DNA from 3 places in the Pseudoduganella sp. HUAS MS19 genome. Region 1 is predicted to be linked to each of the others. Evidence: riboswitches for the same ligand, from Rfam matches in the RefSeq annotation. Region 1 holds a riboswitch; each other region holds the start of a gene.

Region 1 (7,272 bases):
GGCTGATAGAACTCCAGGGGCTTGCTGCAACAAGCTGGCCGCGTGCGCGGCGGCCTCCTGATCCGGTATCTCCGCATAGAAGAAACCCGAGAGATCAGGATCGCTGCTGCCCGGGTGCATTGGTTGCAAGTCGAGTGCGAGTGCCGTCAGCGTACGTTTCAACTCCGGGGTGAATGACTGCGCATCACCACCAGGATTGACTTGCGAAATTGCCGGGGCGAGCTTGACGACTAATTGCATGGACCTCCTTTAAATGAAGTGGGGCGCGGGCGGCCAAGCGCCGACAGCACCAGTTCACTATAGGCTTCCATCCCAAGGAGATTCTCTTGAATTGTCACGGCTCCGCACCATCCGACGAAGCGGCATGGACAGTGCGGCGGGCAGGCGTTCTATCCGGGGCCGTGACTGATCAACAGGCGGTGCGGCCCCGCTCCGTGCTCGGACAGTTTGTCGGAAGGGTTGCGCAGTTGGCAGCGATCCAGGGACAAGCATCCACAGCCGATGCAATCGTCAAGCGTGTCCCGCAACTTCCGCAACTGCGCTATGCGCTCGTCCAGTTCACTCCGCCATGAGGCCGAAAGCCGTTCCCAGTCCGCACGGCCAGGCGCCGCCGATACGGGCAATGTGGCCAATGCCGACCGAATGTCGGCAAGGGATATGCCCACCCTTTGCGCGACGCGTATAAACGCCACGCGCCGCAGCACATCGCGCGAATACCGGCGCTGGTTGCCTTCGGTGCGGCAGCTGCTGATCAGACCCTTGGTCTCGTAGAAATGGAGGGTGGACACAGCGACGCCGCTACGGCGCGCCACCTCGCCGACCGACAGGTTGAGAGAGATACCAGCTTGCTCGTTCTTCATGTTCACACCCCCTTGACCTCAATTATACTTGAGGTTTTAGACTGCTTCTGTGGCGGGCATTTTGCGCGCATTCACCAGGAGTTATCTAAAGATGCAGAACCTGTACGGGGGCGTAGCGTGAACGTCCAATTCAAGCACACCATTGTCCGGCAAGACGACCAGCACAAGCCGGCAGATTTCCTTGCCAAGATCCTCGGGTTATCCGACCCGTCGCAACTTGGATCGATGCTCCTCGTTCACGCTCCAAATGAAGGCGCAGGCTCTTCCCTGCATTACGCATTTGTCGTGAGCGAAGAAGAATTCGATCAGGTACTCGCCCATACCCGTGATGAAGGGCTCGAATACTGCGCCGCCCGCGGCAAGCAGGACCAAGCGGGAGTCTGCCACCACAAAGGAGGCCGGGCGATATACATTGAAGCACCTGATGGCCATCTGCTCGAAGTCATGACCCAGGCTGGAAGCGAAGCGTGAAGCCCGGATCGTACCGAGGCTGCACATCGCTGCCCATCACCGCCCCGTATGGAACCACCATGATTCCCGTCATCTGCCTGTTGGCTTTGTCTTGCGCCCTGGAGCAATGAAATTTCCAGGAGTTTTTTTTTCTTGCCGGGTTATCCCTGTTTCCCTGTAAAATGCGCCGCAATACGTGAAAGGTGCCCTTCTGCTTGTCAGCCGAAGGGTGAAACGGGAAGCCGGTGACGCGTGAGGTTTTCATCTCGCGCCAGTCCGGCGCAGTCCCCGCTGCTGTAAGCCTGACGACTTTGACCAACCGCCACTGTGCACCGCACGGGAAGGCAAGGTCAGGGAAGGATGAGGGTAAGCCAGAAGACCGGCCAGTCACGATGAATGTCCAAAGCCCGGGGTGTGGCTTTGGACAGGAATGTATTTGCCGTTTTCCATTTTTATCGCTTAACAAAACTGCGCTCGGTCCGGGTGCGCGCTCGCGTTCGCAATGCGTGCGCTGTGCCGGCCGCAGCGCCGGTGCGTCACGCATTTACCTACTACAGAAATCCTTTCCATGTTGCCAATCCGTCCAGTCAATCGCCCCCTCCTTCACCCTGTCATAGCCGCCATCTCACTGCTTTCCACCGCCGGCGCCTGGGCCCAGCAAGCTGAGGTCATGCCAACCGTCACCGTGCAAGGCGTGGCGGAGTTTGAGGGGCTGGGACTGGGGCGCCAGGGCGCTACGGCCAGCCGATTGAACCTGGCAGTACAGGAATTGCCGGCAAGCGTAGCATTGCTCAGCGCAGACACGATGCAGGCGCGTGGCGACCTGCTGCTCAAAGACGCCATCACCCGTACAACCGGCCTGACGGACACCAGCTCGCCCGGGAACGGCGTCGCCTATTCTGCGCGCGGCTTCAGCGGCAACAGTTCCATCGCAATATTGGAGAACGGCCTGCGCCCGCAGGTAGGCTCTGGCACAGCCACCTACCCCGCCGATCCCTGGGGCTATGAATACATCGAAGTGCTGCGCGGTCCTGGTTCGGTCGTCCACGGCAGCGGCACTACCGGCGCGACCATCAATGCCGTGCGCAAGGCACCGCAGCGCGCCAGCAGCTACGAAGCGATGGCCGGGATCGGCGGCGGCAAGACCCTGCGAGGTGGCGTAGGCGCCACTGGCCCCCTAGGTGCAAAGGGAGCGTTCCGCATCGATGCCTATGCCGATCGCGGCGACGGGTTGGTCGATCGTGGCCAGTCCCGGCACGGGAAAGTCCTCTCGAGCATGACTTATGCGCTAACGCCCAACGTGGATTTCGACCTGTCGCTCGATCACCTGGAACAGGAACCGCAGCGCTACTTTGGCACACCACTCGTCAATGGCCGTATCCCGCGCGAACTTCGCGACCAGAACTACAACGTCGGCGACGCCGACATCTCGTTTCAGGATGACAAAGCTGTGGCGCGCCTGAGCTGGCGAATCAACCCGGCGTTGGCCGTGATCAATGAGCTCGCCTATCTGAAAGCGCGTCGCAACTGGCGCAATGCGGAAAACTATTTCTACGACACGCAGTCCCGGCTGGTCGAGCGGACTGACTATATCGCCATCCGGCATAACCAGGAACAGACTGGCAATCGTCTGGAAGCACGTTGGAGCGCAGGCGCCAACCGCGTAGTGGCAGGCTGGGAGGTGGCCACCATCGACTTCATGCATACCAATAACTCGCCTTACAGCGGTGCATCCACGGTGGCGCCGATCGGCTTCGAACCAGGCATGTTCGAGAGTCCGGATCCGCTACGCCCCAATTTCGCTACCGACACCACGACCAATGCACTGTACCTGGAGGAGGCCTATGCCATTAACCAGCGCCTGCTGCTGCTCGCTGGACTGCGCCACGACCGCTACAAGGTCAAGCGCGTCAGCCTGCTGGGCGCCCCTGGCTTTACCTCCCGGCTTCATTCGAATGCGGTACGCCTCGGCTTGACCTGGCATCTCGCGGCCGATACCGCACTGTATGGCCAGGTCAGCAGCGGCAGCGACCCGGTTTCCAGCTTGCTGTCGCTGAACCTGGCCAACAGCCGGTACAAGCTTACCAGCTCGCGCCAGGTCGAGGCAGGCCTCAAGCAGTCGCTGGCGAACGGGAAAGCTGAATGGACGGCGGCACTTTACCGCATCAGTAAGGACGACATCATCACCCGCGACCCGTCCCATCCAGCGCTGTCCATCCAAGGCGGATCGCAGTCATCACGCGGCGTTGAGCTCAGTTCCAGCCTGAACCTCGCACAGGAATGGCGCCTGGAAGCGAACCTGGCCTACACCGATGCGAAATTCGACCGCTTGCTTGAGGGCGGCAATGTCTCGCGCGCAGGCAAGCACCCGGCCGACGTGCCAAGGATCTCGTCCAATTTTTGGCTTAATTACCGCACCAGCGCCTGGCGCATGGCGATCGGCGCGCGCTATGTAGGCCAACGCTTCATCGACAACGACAACACGCAACTGCTGCCGGCGTATACGACGATGGATGCCTCACTTGGCTGGAACTTCAACCGCAACGTCCTGATGCAACTGAACATGCGCAATCTGACCGACAAGCTGTACGCCAGCACCTCGTACAGCGATAGCCAGTACCTGCTGGGCGATCGCCGTCACGCCGAGCTGACCGTCCAATGGCGCTACTGATCCTCAAAGCCATGGGATCGTGGAAACGTCAGCTGCACCTGCTGCACCGCTGGCTTGGAATAGGCATTGGCTCGCTGCTACTGGTGTGGTTCGGTTCCGGCATGGTGATGATGTACGTGCCTTATCCGGCACTCAGCGAGCAGGAGCGCATGGCATGGCTTTCACCGCTGGACCTTTCGCAGCTCAAGGTAGGTGCCTGGGACGCATGGCAATCCTCCGGCCAGGCCGGTGTTCCGGACGCGGTGAGGCTCAACACCGTGGCGGGCAGGCCAGCCTATCACTTCAGGCGCGATGGCCACTGGTCATCGGCCTGGGCAGACACCGGCAGCGCGCTGCACGCCACGCCGGAAATCGCCCGGGCCGCAGCCAGGACTGCGGCGCCTGCTGCGCAGGGCGTAACGGTGCAAGTAATTGATGGGGATCAGTGGTCATTTGGTTCCATCAGAATGCACCGTCCGCTATACCGGGTTGAGGCCGACGACCCGGCCGGCAGTGTGCTGTATGTATCCGGCCGCACTGGCGAACTGGTACGGGATACCACGCGCAATGAACGCGCCTGGAACTGGGCCGGCTCGGTCGTTCACTGGGTCTACTTCACCCCATTACGCACGCATGGCCAGCCATGGCGGCAGGTGGTGTTATGGACCTCCGGTGCCGCATGCGTGCTGGTGGCAGCCGGCATGGTTCTAGGCCTACAACGCCTGCGGTTGCGCCGGCGCTATGCCAGCGGCCGACGCTCGCCGTATCGCGGTTGGCAGGCATGGCATCACTGGCTTGGCCTTGGCATCGGGACCATGACCCTGACCTGGCTATTCAGCGGTTGGCTCTCGGTCACGCCTTTCGACTGGCTGGCATCGCCGGGCGTAACCGCGAATGACCAGCTGGCGTTTGCCGGCGGCCCGCTGAACCACGAGGACTTGTCGCTTGACCTGGCACGCGTCATCCGGCCTCATGACGCGTTGTTGGAGCTCGAATGGCGGAAAGTAGGCGGCAAGCTGTACCTCGCCGCACTGGACCGACATCAGAAAAGGATTCTCGATGCCCGTAGCGGAGCGGTGGTGCCGGCAGTTTCGGAACAGGATCTCATGGATGCCGTGCGCGCTACACGGCCTGGCGCCCCCGTGCTGGCGGCCGCACTGCTCAATAGTGGCGACAGCTATTACTACAGCCATCATGCAAAACGCAACTTTCCTGTACTGCGCGTGCAGTTCCAGTTGGCCGATGAGACCACGTTCTATGCCGATCCCGCCCTGGGCCAGTTGGTCGAGCATGCGGACCATAACAGCAAATGGAAGCGCTGGCTGTTCGATGGCTTGCACCGGCTCGATTTCTCAGCAGCCCTGCGTGCACGGCCGCTGTGGGATATCCTCGTCGTCTCACTTTGCGTGCTCGGAGCAATGCTGAGCAGCACCGGATTGGTTTTGGGGATGCGCCGCCTCAGGAGAGCCGCAGAGTCCGGTTTGCTGGAAAATCAACTTTCCCAGCCGCTGAAATCCCGCAAATAGTGTATGCTGCCGGGCATGAATCAAGACACCGATATCCAGCTCAGCGGCCCCTTCAAGGCCATGGACGGCAGCGGCCGCGCCGTCGACATTCAATCCCTTCGCATCTTCGACGAAGGTTACGGAGTGGTCGACCTGTATGTCGACCTGGCCGTTCCGGCCAGCGATGGATTGCACAAGGATCAAAAGCTGATTGCCGACATCGGGACTCGCCTGCGCGCCTTGGGATACCACGGTCCTGACCTGACACCGGGCGACCCCGTCATCCAGGAAAAGCGCTTGATCGTGCTCGACACGCCGGACGAGTTCCTTCCCTTCGCGGTAGGCATGGGTTTCAAAGACCTGAGCTCCGAATTTGACGAATAAGCTTAAGGCTTGAAGTAGTTGCGGTCCGCCGGAGCCTCGTGCAGTGTAAACGTGTGCTGGTAGTCCGGCGGATAAACATCAATGATGCGATAGGTGCCGGACGTCAACCAGTTTCCCTCCGTCCAGCTTCCATCGGCATTCAGCTTCTTATAGATGGTCTGGCTCTCGATGAAGACCCTGCCCCAGAACAACCACTTCCCATCGATGTTGTGAACGTAATAGACACGCACCGGGTCCAGTTGGAAGATGCGGGCGCTCGGCTTGTCCCTGAACTCGAAAAGCCTGTCGCCGACGTCCTGCAGGGTGATGGGATGCTCCCGGTGTCGCGACAGGTTCAGCAGGTCAGCCGGGAAACCCTGCGCCGTGGTTAACTGAAGTGTGTCGTTGATTTCAACATAGCTTCCCATGTCAGCTCCTTGATGTTGGACGGCCAAAGCGCTCGATAAGACTGTCGAACCCGCGCTGATAGAACGAGCTCAATGCATCTTCCTTGTAGCGGAACGTCGAGGACCAATGCACCATGCAGGTCTGGTCGGGAACGATTTCCAGCACGCGAATCTGTGCCTTGTACTCCTTCACTTGCTCGCCCCACGCGCCAGCATGCCATTTGTAGCTGTACCACCGGTTGGGGTGATCCATCGTCACCAGCTCTTCGGTGGTGGCAGCTTGTCCTGGAAAGGTCAACACCCGCCGCAGCATGGGGATCTCGGTTTGTTCGGGATCGACTGCTGTTTCCGTGATATCGGGATGCCAATGGTGGATGGTATAGAAACCACCCACCACCGACCACACCGAGTCGGCCGATGCGTTCAGTTCAACCGTGCTCACTACATGGCGCAGGTCGCCCGCCTGCTGGTTCGTCGATTGCATGCTGTCTCCTCAAAGATTGATCAGGCGGAAGCAGGGACCATAGGTGCCGCGGCCATTCGGTATCGGAATCTGCATCAAGGGGCGTGCAGTCTTCTCCAGTTCGAACATCAGTTCGATTGCACGCCACATCGCCCCCTGCCCGCCCTCGGCCCAGGCGCTTTCCAACAACTGGATGGCGCGTGAATAGGTGCGGTCAAAGCCAAGCAGAAGAGCGCCAACCTCCTGGCTCACTTCATCGGTGCGATAACCTCCTTCCGGCACCTCCGTCATGGGCCAGACATCCGGGAACGCCATAGGGCCGCCGAACACGTACTTCTTGTTGACAGGGTCGTACTCAATCTTGCGCCGCTCGCGCACCTCCCAGAAGCGGTAGTAGTGCGACAAGGAAGCCAGCCCCTTCTCCGAAGGATCGAGGTGGACTGCACCCTCGCCCTGGGTCTTGATCCAATGTATGGCACTGGTAACCTTCTCGGGAGCATCGACGACAAACCAGGACAATGGTCCCGCGACCTGGTGGTCAGGCGTCATCTCCGGCTGCAGGCTTTCGAACTCA
Region 2 (4,102 bases), 3.0 Mb from region 1:
GTCGGCCCAGCGATAGGCGAAGTCGACGTCATGGGTGGACAGCACGATCGTGACGCCGCGTGCTGCCAGGCGGTTGAGCAATGCTTCAAGTTCGGCCTGCGTAGGCGCGTCCAGGCCCGCCATCGGTTCGTCCAGCAGCAGGACTTCCGGCTCCATGGCCAGGACGCCGGCGATGCAGGCGCGCTTCTTCTGGCCGAAGCTCAGGTGGTGCACGGGCCGGCGGCCGAAGCCTGCCAGCCCCACCGCATCGAGCGCCGCGGCCACGCGTGCGCGTACCGTGGCATCGTCGAGTCCGAGATTGAGCGGCCCGAATGCCACGTCTTCTTCGACCAGCGCACAGACCAGCTGGCGGTCCGGGTTCTGGAACACCAGGCCGACACGGCTTCGCAAGGCGTTCAAACCAGGACGGCTGTAGTCATAGGGCTGGCCGTGCCAGCGCAGGTTGCCGGCGGTCGGGCGCAGCAAGCCGTTCAAATGCAGGAGCAGCGTCGTTTTGCCGGCGCCATTGGCACCGAGCAGCGCGTGGCGGCCCCGCCGCAGCGTCAGGTTGCAGCCGCGCAGGCCGGAATTGCCGTCGGCGAACGCATGCTCCACTGCTTCCAGTCCTATCAAGGGAGTCATAGCCTGTCCCGCAAGGAAAATGCCAGCAGCAGCGCGCTCGCAACCAGCGACAGTGCGACATGGCGCCGTGCATGAGGGAAGGACGCAGGCAGGAAACGCAGGCCGCCCTGGAAGGCGCGTGCATCGGCTGCCATTTGCAGTGCCGTTGCACGCTGCCATACCTGCAATGCCACCTGTCCGGCCAGCAAGCCTGTCGACCGCCAGCGCTGGAGCAAGCCACGATGCCCGAGGCGCGCCGCCTGCGCAGTGCCGGCTTCACTCCATGCCTGGCGCAGGACGAACAGCATGCGGTAGCACAGCGCCATCAGGTCCAGCAGCAACGCGGGCATACGCAGACGCCGCATCAACGACAGCAAGTCTGGCAGTGGCGTAGCCAGCACCAGTCCGAGTACCGCAGCCAGTGTGGCGAGCGAGCGCAGTGCAATGTGCGCGACAGCCGGCAGCAGTTCCGGCGCCCAGCGCCAGCCGCCGCCGGCAGCAGGTGTGAACAACATCGTCAAACAGGACAATAGAAGGAAGCCGAGCGGAGCTGCCGCCACGGCAAAATAGCTGCGCACCGGCACGCGCGCGCCGGCAAGTGTGGCGAGCGTCGACAGCAGCGCGAGCACGGCCAGCGTGCCCGGGCTAAGGGCGATCAGGGCGGCAGCCACCCCCGCCAGCGCGAACAGCGCCTTGGCGGCCGGCGTGACGCCCTGCCAGCGGCAGGCGTAGGCCGCGCCATCAATTCGCATCAGTATCCCGCCCCGACGCTGGGTGCGCGCGCCGGCGCTCGCGCTCCCGCGCAACCGACATGCCGAGCCAGAAACCGATTACGCCCGCCCCTGCCGCCGCCTGAAGCGCAAACAGCAGCGACGCGATCTCGCCGCTCGGAGGTTCGAACGGCGGCGCAAACCAAGGCTGGTAGGCGGGTGCGATCGTGCTGATTGCCTGCTGCGCGCGCGCGTCCGCGCCGGCGAATGCTTCTTGCGCCGCGGCCCCCGGCTCCGCCGGCGGCACGGCAGCAAGCCACAGCGGCAACACCGTCAACAGGACGATGGTCCCCCACAGCAAGGCGGTACTCGCCTTCATGCCGCTTTTCCTTTCGCCAGCGCCATCACCGGGAGCGTGCGCAGCTCATGCGCATTGAAGCGCGCCATTGCATTCACCACCAGCACGGACAGCAAGCCCTCGCTGATAGCGATCGGCAGTTGCGTCAGGCCGAAGATGCCGGCGAACTTGGCGAACGAAGCGCCGATGCCGCCGACCGGATCGGGAAAGGCCCAGGCCAATTGGGCCGATGTTGTCAGGTAGGTCGCCAGGTCACCAATGCAGGCAGCCATGAACACTGCCATGGAACGCGACAGGCCCAAGGCGGCCGCCGTGCGAAACACGCCATAGCAAACGAACGGCCCAACGACCGCCATGGAAAACACATTGGCGCCGAGCGTCGTCACGCCGCCGTGCGCCAGCAGCAAGGCCTGGAACAGCAGCACGATGAAGCCCACCGGTACCATCGCAGCCGGCCCAAACAGCAGCGCGCCCAGTCCTACGCCGGTGGGATGCGAGCAGCTTCCCGTCACGGACGGCAGCTTCAGCGCCGACAGCAGGAAAGCAAAGGCCGCAGCCACGCCCAGCAGCATGCGCCGTTCCGGATGCAGCCGCAGGTCCCGCGACATGTTGCGCAAGCCCCAGGCCAGGAACGGAATGGAGACGGCTGCCCAGCCCAACGCATGCGCCGGGGGCAGGAAACCTTCCATGATGTGCATTCGAAACCTCCCGTCGAATGGTCAATGGGAGCACTTTCAGGGGAGAGCAAAAAAGACGGTCGACAAGGCGGGCGGACAAGACGCAGGAAGCCGGTCGACAGCGGCTTCCCTTCACCCCGGAGAATAGTGCTGGCAGTATCGGGCCGGTATTCTGGCTCGCCTTCATCCTCGTTCGGGCCTTCCCGCGCAAGCGCAGTGGCGTGTTTCCGAAGTCGTCAGGCTTACAGCAGCGGGGGCTGCACCGGAATGGCTGCATATGGCAGCGTCACCGGTTTCCCGTTTAACGCGCATCCAGGACAGGACGCGCGCACCCAATTGCCGAATAGTACATTAAAGAACTTGGCGGTGGCAAACCGCACCGTCCTAATAACTTTTATAAAAAAAGTCGCTCCTGACTAGCTTCCGCAGGGTTGAAGAAATCAGACAATCCCGGCGCACGATAGGTTTTACCCAAGCATTTCTCGCTATACTGCTCCCTCCAGGAAATTTCCAAGGGGCAACAATGGACGACACAATCGAACAGAACGAGAGCCTGCCAAAGCTCCCGGCGGCGCTCGCTGCGGCGGCGCTGCTGACCGCCTGCGGCGGCGGTGGCGGAGGCAGTGAAAGCGACGGCGGCAGCACTTCCCCGGTACCGCAGACCTTGGGCGAATCGATTGCCAGCGCCCAGGCCGCGCGCTTCCTCGCCCAGGCGTCGATGGGCGCAACGCGTGAACAGATGGCCAAGGTGCAGGCTGTCGGCTACAGCAAGTGGCTGGACGAGCAAATGGCAATGCCGGCATCGCAATCACGCTGGGACTGGCTGATGGCCAAGGGCTTCAACGCCATCGAGAACAAGAACAACCAGGCCGGTATCGACGCAGCGCTCTGGTTCAAGCTGCTGAAGTCCCCCGATACCCTGCGCCAGCGCGTGACGCTGGCCCTGTCCGAAATCGTTGTCGCTTCGCTGGACGGCTTTACCGGAGCCTGGCGCGCCTTCACCGGCGCCGCCTACATGGACCTCCTCGAGGCCAACGCCTTCGGCAATTACCGAACCTTGCTGCAGCAGGTCACACTGTCGACCGCCATGGGCGAGTACCTGACCTATCGCGGCAACGCCAAGGCCAATCCGAAGACCGGCTCCATGCCGGACGAGAATTACGCGCGCGAGATCCTGCAGCTCTTCACCATCGGCCTGGTGAAACTGAACCCGGACGGCACGGCAACCGAGCAGGAAACCTACACCCAGGCCGACATTTCCGGCCTGGCCCGCGTTTTCACCGGCTGGGACTCGGATCTCGCCGGCGGCACCAACGATACGCCGGACTACCGCAAGCGGCCGATGGTCCAGGTCGGAAGCAAATACGAGCCCGGCGAAAAAATCTTCCTCGGCACCACCATCGCCAGCGGCGTCGACGCCGCGACGGCCCTGAACAAGGCGCTCGACGCGATTTTCGCGCACCCTAACGTGGCGCCATTCGTTTCGAAGCAACTGATCCAGCGCCTGGTCACCAGCAACCCCGCACCAGCCTATGTGGCGCGCGTGGCCGCCGTCTTCGACAACAACGGCAGCGGCGTCAAAGGCGACCTGAAAGCAGTGATCAAGGCGATCCTGCTGGACCCGGAAGCACGTTCCGCATCGAGCCTGACCTCGTCCAGTTTCGGCAAGGTGCGCGAACCGATCCTGCGCTTTAGCGCCTGGGCGCGCGCTTACAGTGTTACTTCGCCAAGCGATGCCTGGGCCATCGGCAACACCA
Region 3 (4,102 bases), 1.7 Mb from region 1:
CCAACTGGGCTTCCAGGTCGTGCATGGCGGTCGCGGTGCGCGAATATACGGGACCCACACCCTGCAGGCGATGGAAGGCGCTGGCGCCCAGCGGATCCGCTGGCTCTTCGCGCGGGGTCATGGCGCGCTCAGCGTCCCAGACGTCAAAGCGCGGCGCAAATCCGAGCCTGCTGAGCAGGGGCGTGGTGGCATCGACCTTGCGGCCCAGGTCGGACAGCATGCGCGTGTTCCAGTACTGGTTCAGGCCTTCGTCCAGCATCGGTTCTTCGAACTCGTTGCTGGCGAGGATGCCGTAAAAATAACCGTGGCCGAACTCGTGGATCGTGACGAAATCGAGCTCGAAAGCGCTCAAGGTGCCGGGCGTGAGGTCCTTGTAAGCATCGGCAGTGAAGAAGGTCGGGTATTCCATGCCGGCCGCTTCGCGCGCATTGTAGGGAGGGATGACCACGGTGACCGTCTTGTAAGGGTAGGGGCCGAGCGTTTTCGAGAAGTAGTCCAGCGAATCCCTGGCGGCTTTCAGCACCGGCGCGGCGTTCGATGCGTATTCCGGCGGGAACAGCACGGTGATCTTTACCTGCGGGCTGCCCGCGCCGGTCCAGGTGCCGGTCAATGGCCTGGCGGTGCGGCTGTCCGCAGTCCAGGCAAAATCGTGCACGTCGCCTTGTACGAAGTGGTGGGTCAGCTTGCCGTCCTTTTCGGCCGGCGGGCCTTGCAGCTCGCCGGTGGCGCCCACGGTATAGCCTTTAGGTACGGTCAGTTTGACGTCGTAGCTGCCGAAGTCGGCATAGAACTCCGACTCGGCATGGAACTCGTGCGCATTCCAGCGTGCCTGCGTGGCGCCGCGCTCACCGGGCAATTCAAGGACGGCGATCTTGGGGAACCATTGCGCCACCAGGTGGAAGGTGCCGAAGTAGCCGGTGCGCGATACCACGCGCGGCAACTGGTCGAAAAAGCTGATGTCGAGCGTGGTGCTGGCGCCGGGCGCGACCGGCTGCGGCAGGTCCATGCGCACCACGGTGCGGTCGGTGGCGGGGCCGCCATCGGGCTGCACGAACTGCCACGCTACCTTGGCCCCGTTCTGCTGCACGCTGCGCAACGCGATGTAGCCCCATTCGCCGTCACTGGTATCGACGCCGGAGCGCAAGCCGGCGCCGCTCTTGCGCTGCTCGGTGAAGTAGGTGCTGCCGGGATTCTGGAAGGCGTTCAGGTACAGGTGCATGTACACGCTGCGTACCGGATTGCTGCTGCGGTTGCGCCAGGTCAGGCGCTGCTTGCCATCGATGGTGTGCTTGACGGGATCGAGGCTGGCCTCGATCTTGTAGTCAACCACGCGGTCCGACAGCGTGGCTTCCTGGCCGGTGCGCATGCCGCCCCACGCACCGGGGGCGCTGGGCGCGGTGACTGCGGCGGCGTTGCGCGGCGCCGTCGGTATCTCGGCTTGCGGTGCGGCGGCGCCGGCCAGCAGTGCGATGGCCGCGAGCGCGATGAAAGTACGCATGAGTCCCTCATAACAATTTGGCAACGCGTCACTATAGCCTAAGCAGCGTATAATGTGGGCGCCTTGGTGCCCGCCTCCTGTTCATGGAGGCAGTTAAACGGGAAACGCAATGTGCTGCCCCCGCAACGGTACGCAAGCGCCGTCCTCATGACGGCAGGCCGCGCCAGATAACCACTGCAGCTGCAGGAAGGTGGAACGGTCAGTCTTGCCAGCCCGGATACCGGCCAGGGAGGTGGAAGCGCACCCGCACAGGGATCGTCTTCCGTGGATTCCGGCTGCGGGGAGGCAGGCGGAAAATACTCATTCAAAAAGTCATGACCTTCATCACCTCGCGCTGCGCGCTTGCCGCAGCTGTTGCCCTGTGCTTTGCCGCAGCGGCCCAAGCCCAATCCAACACCGTTGTCGTTTCCGGTTCCCGCTTTGCCAGCGATCCATCGCTGCTGCCGATCGGCGCCACCACCATTACCGCGGCAGATATTCGCCGCGCCGGCGTATCCGACGTCAGCCAGGCGATCCGCAAGATCGGCGGCGTATACGGCCGCCAGAGCCTGACCGGCAGCCCCGACTTCGGCCTCGACCTGCGCGGCTTTGGCGCCAACAGCGACCAGAACGTGGTGATCGTGCTGGATGGCGTGCGCCTGAACGAGAACGAGCTGTCCAGTGCGACCCTGTCCACCATCCCGATCGATATGGTGGAGCGTATCGATATCATGCGCGGCGGCGCCAGCGTGCTGTATGGTGAAGGCGCGACCGGCGGCGTGATCCAGATCACCACCAGGCGCCCGCAGGCCGGTGCCCGCAGCGGCAATATGTTCACTGAGCTGGGCCAGTTCGACAGCGGCGAAGTGCGCGCCAGCGTGGTGCAGGGCTTCGACGATTTCGCCTTTGATGCTTCGGCCGGCCACCAGCGCTCCGACAACTATCGCGACAACAACGAGTTCAAGCAGTCGCGCTTCAACGGCGGCGTCAAGTTCCACACAGGCGTTGGCAGCTTCTCGCTGCGCGCCGATATCGCGCGCCAGGACCAGCGCTTCGCCGGCAGCCTGACGGAAGCGCAATTCAACGCCAACCCGCGCCAGACCCTGACCCCGAACGATTTCGGCAAGCTCGATAGCGAGCGCTACACAGCCGCCTGGGAACGCAAGATCGGCGCCTTCGACCTGGCGGCCGAGCTGTCGCACCGCAAGAAGGAAGCCAAAGCCACCTATTTCACCATGTTTGGCGTTTCCAGTTCGGCCTACGACACCGAGCAGACCCAGTTCTCGCCGCGCGTGCGCCACCTGGGCCAGTTCAACGGCGTGCTGAACGAACTGGTTGCCGGCTTTGACTTCGGCCGCTGGAACCGCGTCACCACTGCAACCTTCTCGGCCGCCGACGCCAAGCAGAAGAGCAAGGCCTTCTACGTGCGCGACGAGATGAAATTCACCGGTCGGCAACAGTTCCGCCTGTCCGCCGGTGTGCGCCGCGAACTGTTCGACAAGGACTCGGTCGATCCGATGCCATTCACCAGCGCCACGTACAGCGTCAAGCAAGCCAACAACGCCTGGGAAGTGCAGGGCAGCATGCTGGCCGCGCCAGGCCTGACCGCCTGGGCCAAGCTGGGCCAGAGCTACCGCGTTGCCAACTCCGACGAGAACGGCTTCACCCCGCAAGCCAACAAGCCGCTGGAAACCCAGAGCTCGCACGATGCTGAAATCGGCCTCGGTTACGCGCGGGGCGCCTTCAAGGCCGACGCGCGCATCTTCCGCCACAACCTGGACAACGAGATCTACTACGATCCGACCGCAGGCATGTTCGGCGCCAACACCAACCTGGCCCCGACCCAGCGCAAGGGCTTTGAACTGGACGGCAGCTACCGCTTCGCTCCGGCATGGCAGGTGCAGGGCCACTACCAGCAAGTGGAGGCCGAGTTCCGCTCCGGCCCTAACGCCGGGCGCGAGCTGGCGCTGGTACCGAAGAACATCCTGACCGTGCGCCTGGCATGGCTGCCTTCCGACGGCCAGAGCGCCGACATTGGCGTGCAGCGCGTGGGTAAGCAGCGTTATGGTGGCGACTTTGACAATAGCTGCGACGCCCGCATGCCGGCATATACCGTGGTCGATGGCCGCTACGCGCGCAGATTCGGCCAATGGGAGCTGGCGCTGACCGCGCTGAACATGTTCGACAAGGAGCACTTCAGCCAGGCGTTCAGCTGCCGCGCAGGCATTTATCCGAACAGCGGCCGCCAACTGAAAGTTTCGGCGCGCTACGACTTCTAAGCGCTTAAAGCTGGCTTAAAACCGCCCCGTTGGCGCCAATTTGGCCCACGGGGCTGATCACAGCGCGCAAAAAATGGTAATCTCGCGGCGTTTACCACTTACCCGTAAGGATGACCATGCGTTTGCTGCGACTGCTGATTGCTTCTGCCGCCCTGATGTTTACCGCCGCCGGCGCCTACGCCGCCGAGCCGAAACAAGGCGTTGACTATACGGTCCTTGACACCCCGGTGCGCACTGAAGCCCAGGGTAAAAAGGTCGAGGTGGTCGAGTTCTTCATGTACACCTGCCCGCACTGCAACGCGCTTGAGCCGCGCATCGCCGCCTGGGTCAAGCAGAACGCCGACAA

What was found. A riboswitch is a leader RNA that binds a small molecule or an ion and turns the genes downstream of it on or off. The one in region 1 is predicted to bind cobalamin.
Region 2: it holds a riboswitch for cobalamin, as region 1 does, so the genes downstream of both, ACWBU6_RS01555 (energy-coupling factor ABC transporter permease) here and ACWBU6_RS17140 (TonB-dependent receptor) in region 1, are expected to answer to the same signal.
Region 3: it holds a riboswitch for cobalamin, as region 1 does, so the genes downstream of both, ACWBU6_RS09500 (TonB-dependent receptor) here and ACWBU6_RS17140 (TonB-dependent receptor) in region 1, are expected to answer to the same signal.

What each region holds. Positions count from the first base shown of each region.
Region 1 covers NZ_CM132133.1:3,791,652-3,798,923, forward strand. Annotated here, with positions in the region: gene ACWBU6_RS17125 (hypothetical protein) at 1-240, opposite strand, end outside; gene soxR (redox-sensitive transcriptional activator SoxR) at 390-860, opposite strand; gene ACWBU6_RS17135 (VOC family protein) at 978-1,331, shown strand; cobalamin riboswitch at 1,495-1,712, shown strand; gene ACWBU6_RS17140 (TonB-dependent receptor) at 1,981-3,981, shown strand; gene ACWBU6_RS17145 (PepSY domain-containing protein) at 3,969-5,486, shown strand; gene ACWBU6_RS17150 (hypothetical protein) at 5,502-5,849, shown strand; gene ACWBU6_RS17155 (hypothetical protein) at 5,852-6,256, opposite strand; gene ACWBU6_RS17160 (SRPBCC family protein) at 6,258-6,719, opposite strand; gene ACWBU6_RS17165 (ferritin-like domain-containing protein) at 6,729-7,272, opposite strand, start outside.
Region 2 covers NZ_CM132133.1:336,066-340,167, reverse strand. Annotated here, with positions in the region: gene ACWBU6_RS01570 (energy-coupling factor ABC transporter ATP-binding protein) at 1-621, opposite strand, end outside; gene cbiQ (cobalt ECF transporter T component CbiQ) at 618-1,352, opposite strand; gene ACWBU6_RS01560 (energy-coupling factor ABC transporter substrate-binding protein) at 1,342-1,689, opposite strand; gene ACWBU6_RS01555 (energy-coupling factor ABC transporter permease) at 1,686-2,366, opposite strand; cobalamin riboswitch at 2,491-2,694, opposite strand; gene ACWBU6_RS01550 (DUF1800 domain-containing protein) at 2,869-4,102, shown strand, end outside.
Region 3 covers NZ_CM132133.1:2,068,403-2,072,504, forward strand. Annotated here, with positions in the region: gene ACWBU6_RS09495 (M1 family metallopeptidase) at 1-1,498, opposite strand, end outside; cobalamin riboswitch at 1,546-1,741, shown strand; gene ACWBU6_RS09500 (TonB-dependent receptor) at 1,813-3,756, shown strand; gene ACWBU6_RS09505 (thiol:disulfide interchange protein DsbA/DsbL) at 3,873-4,102, shown strand, end outside.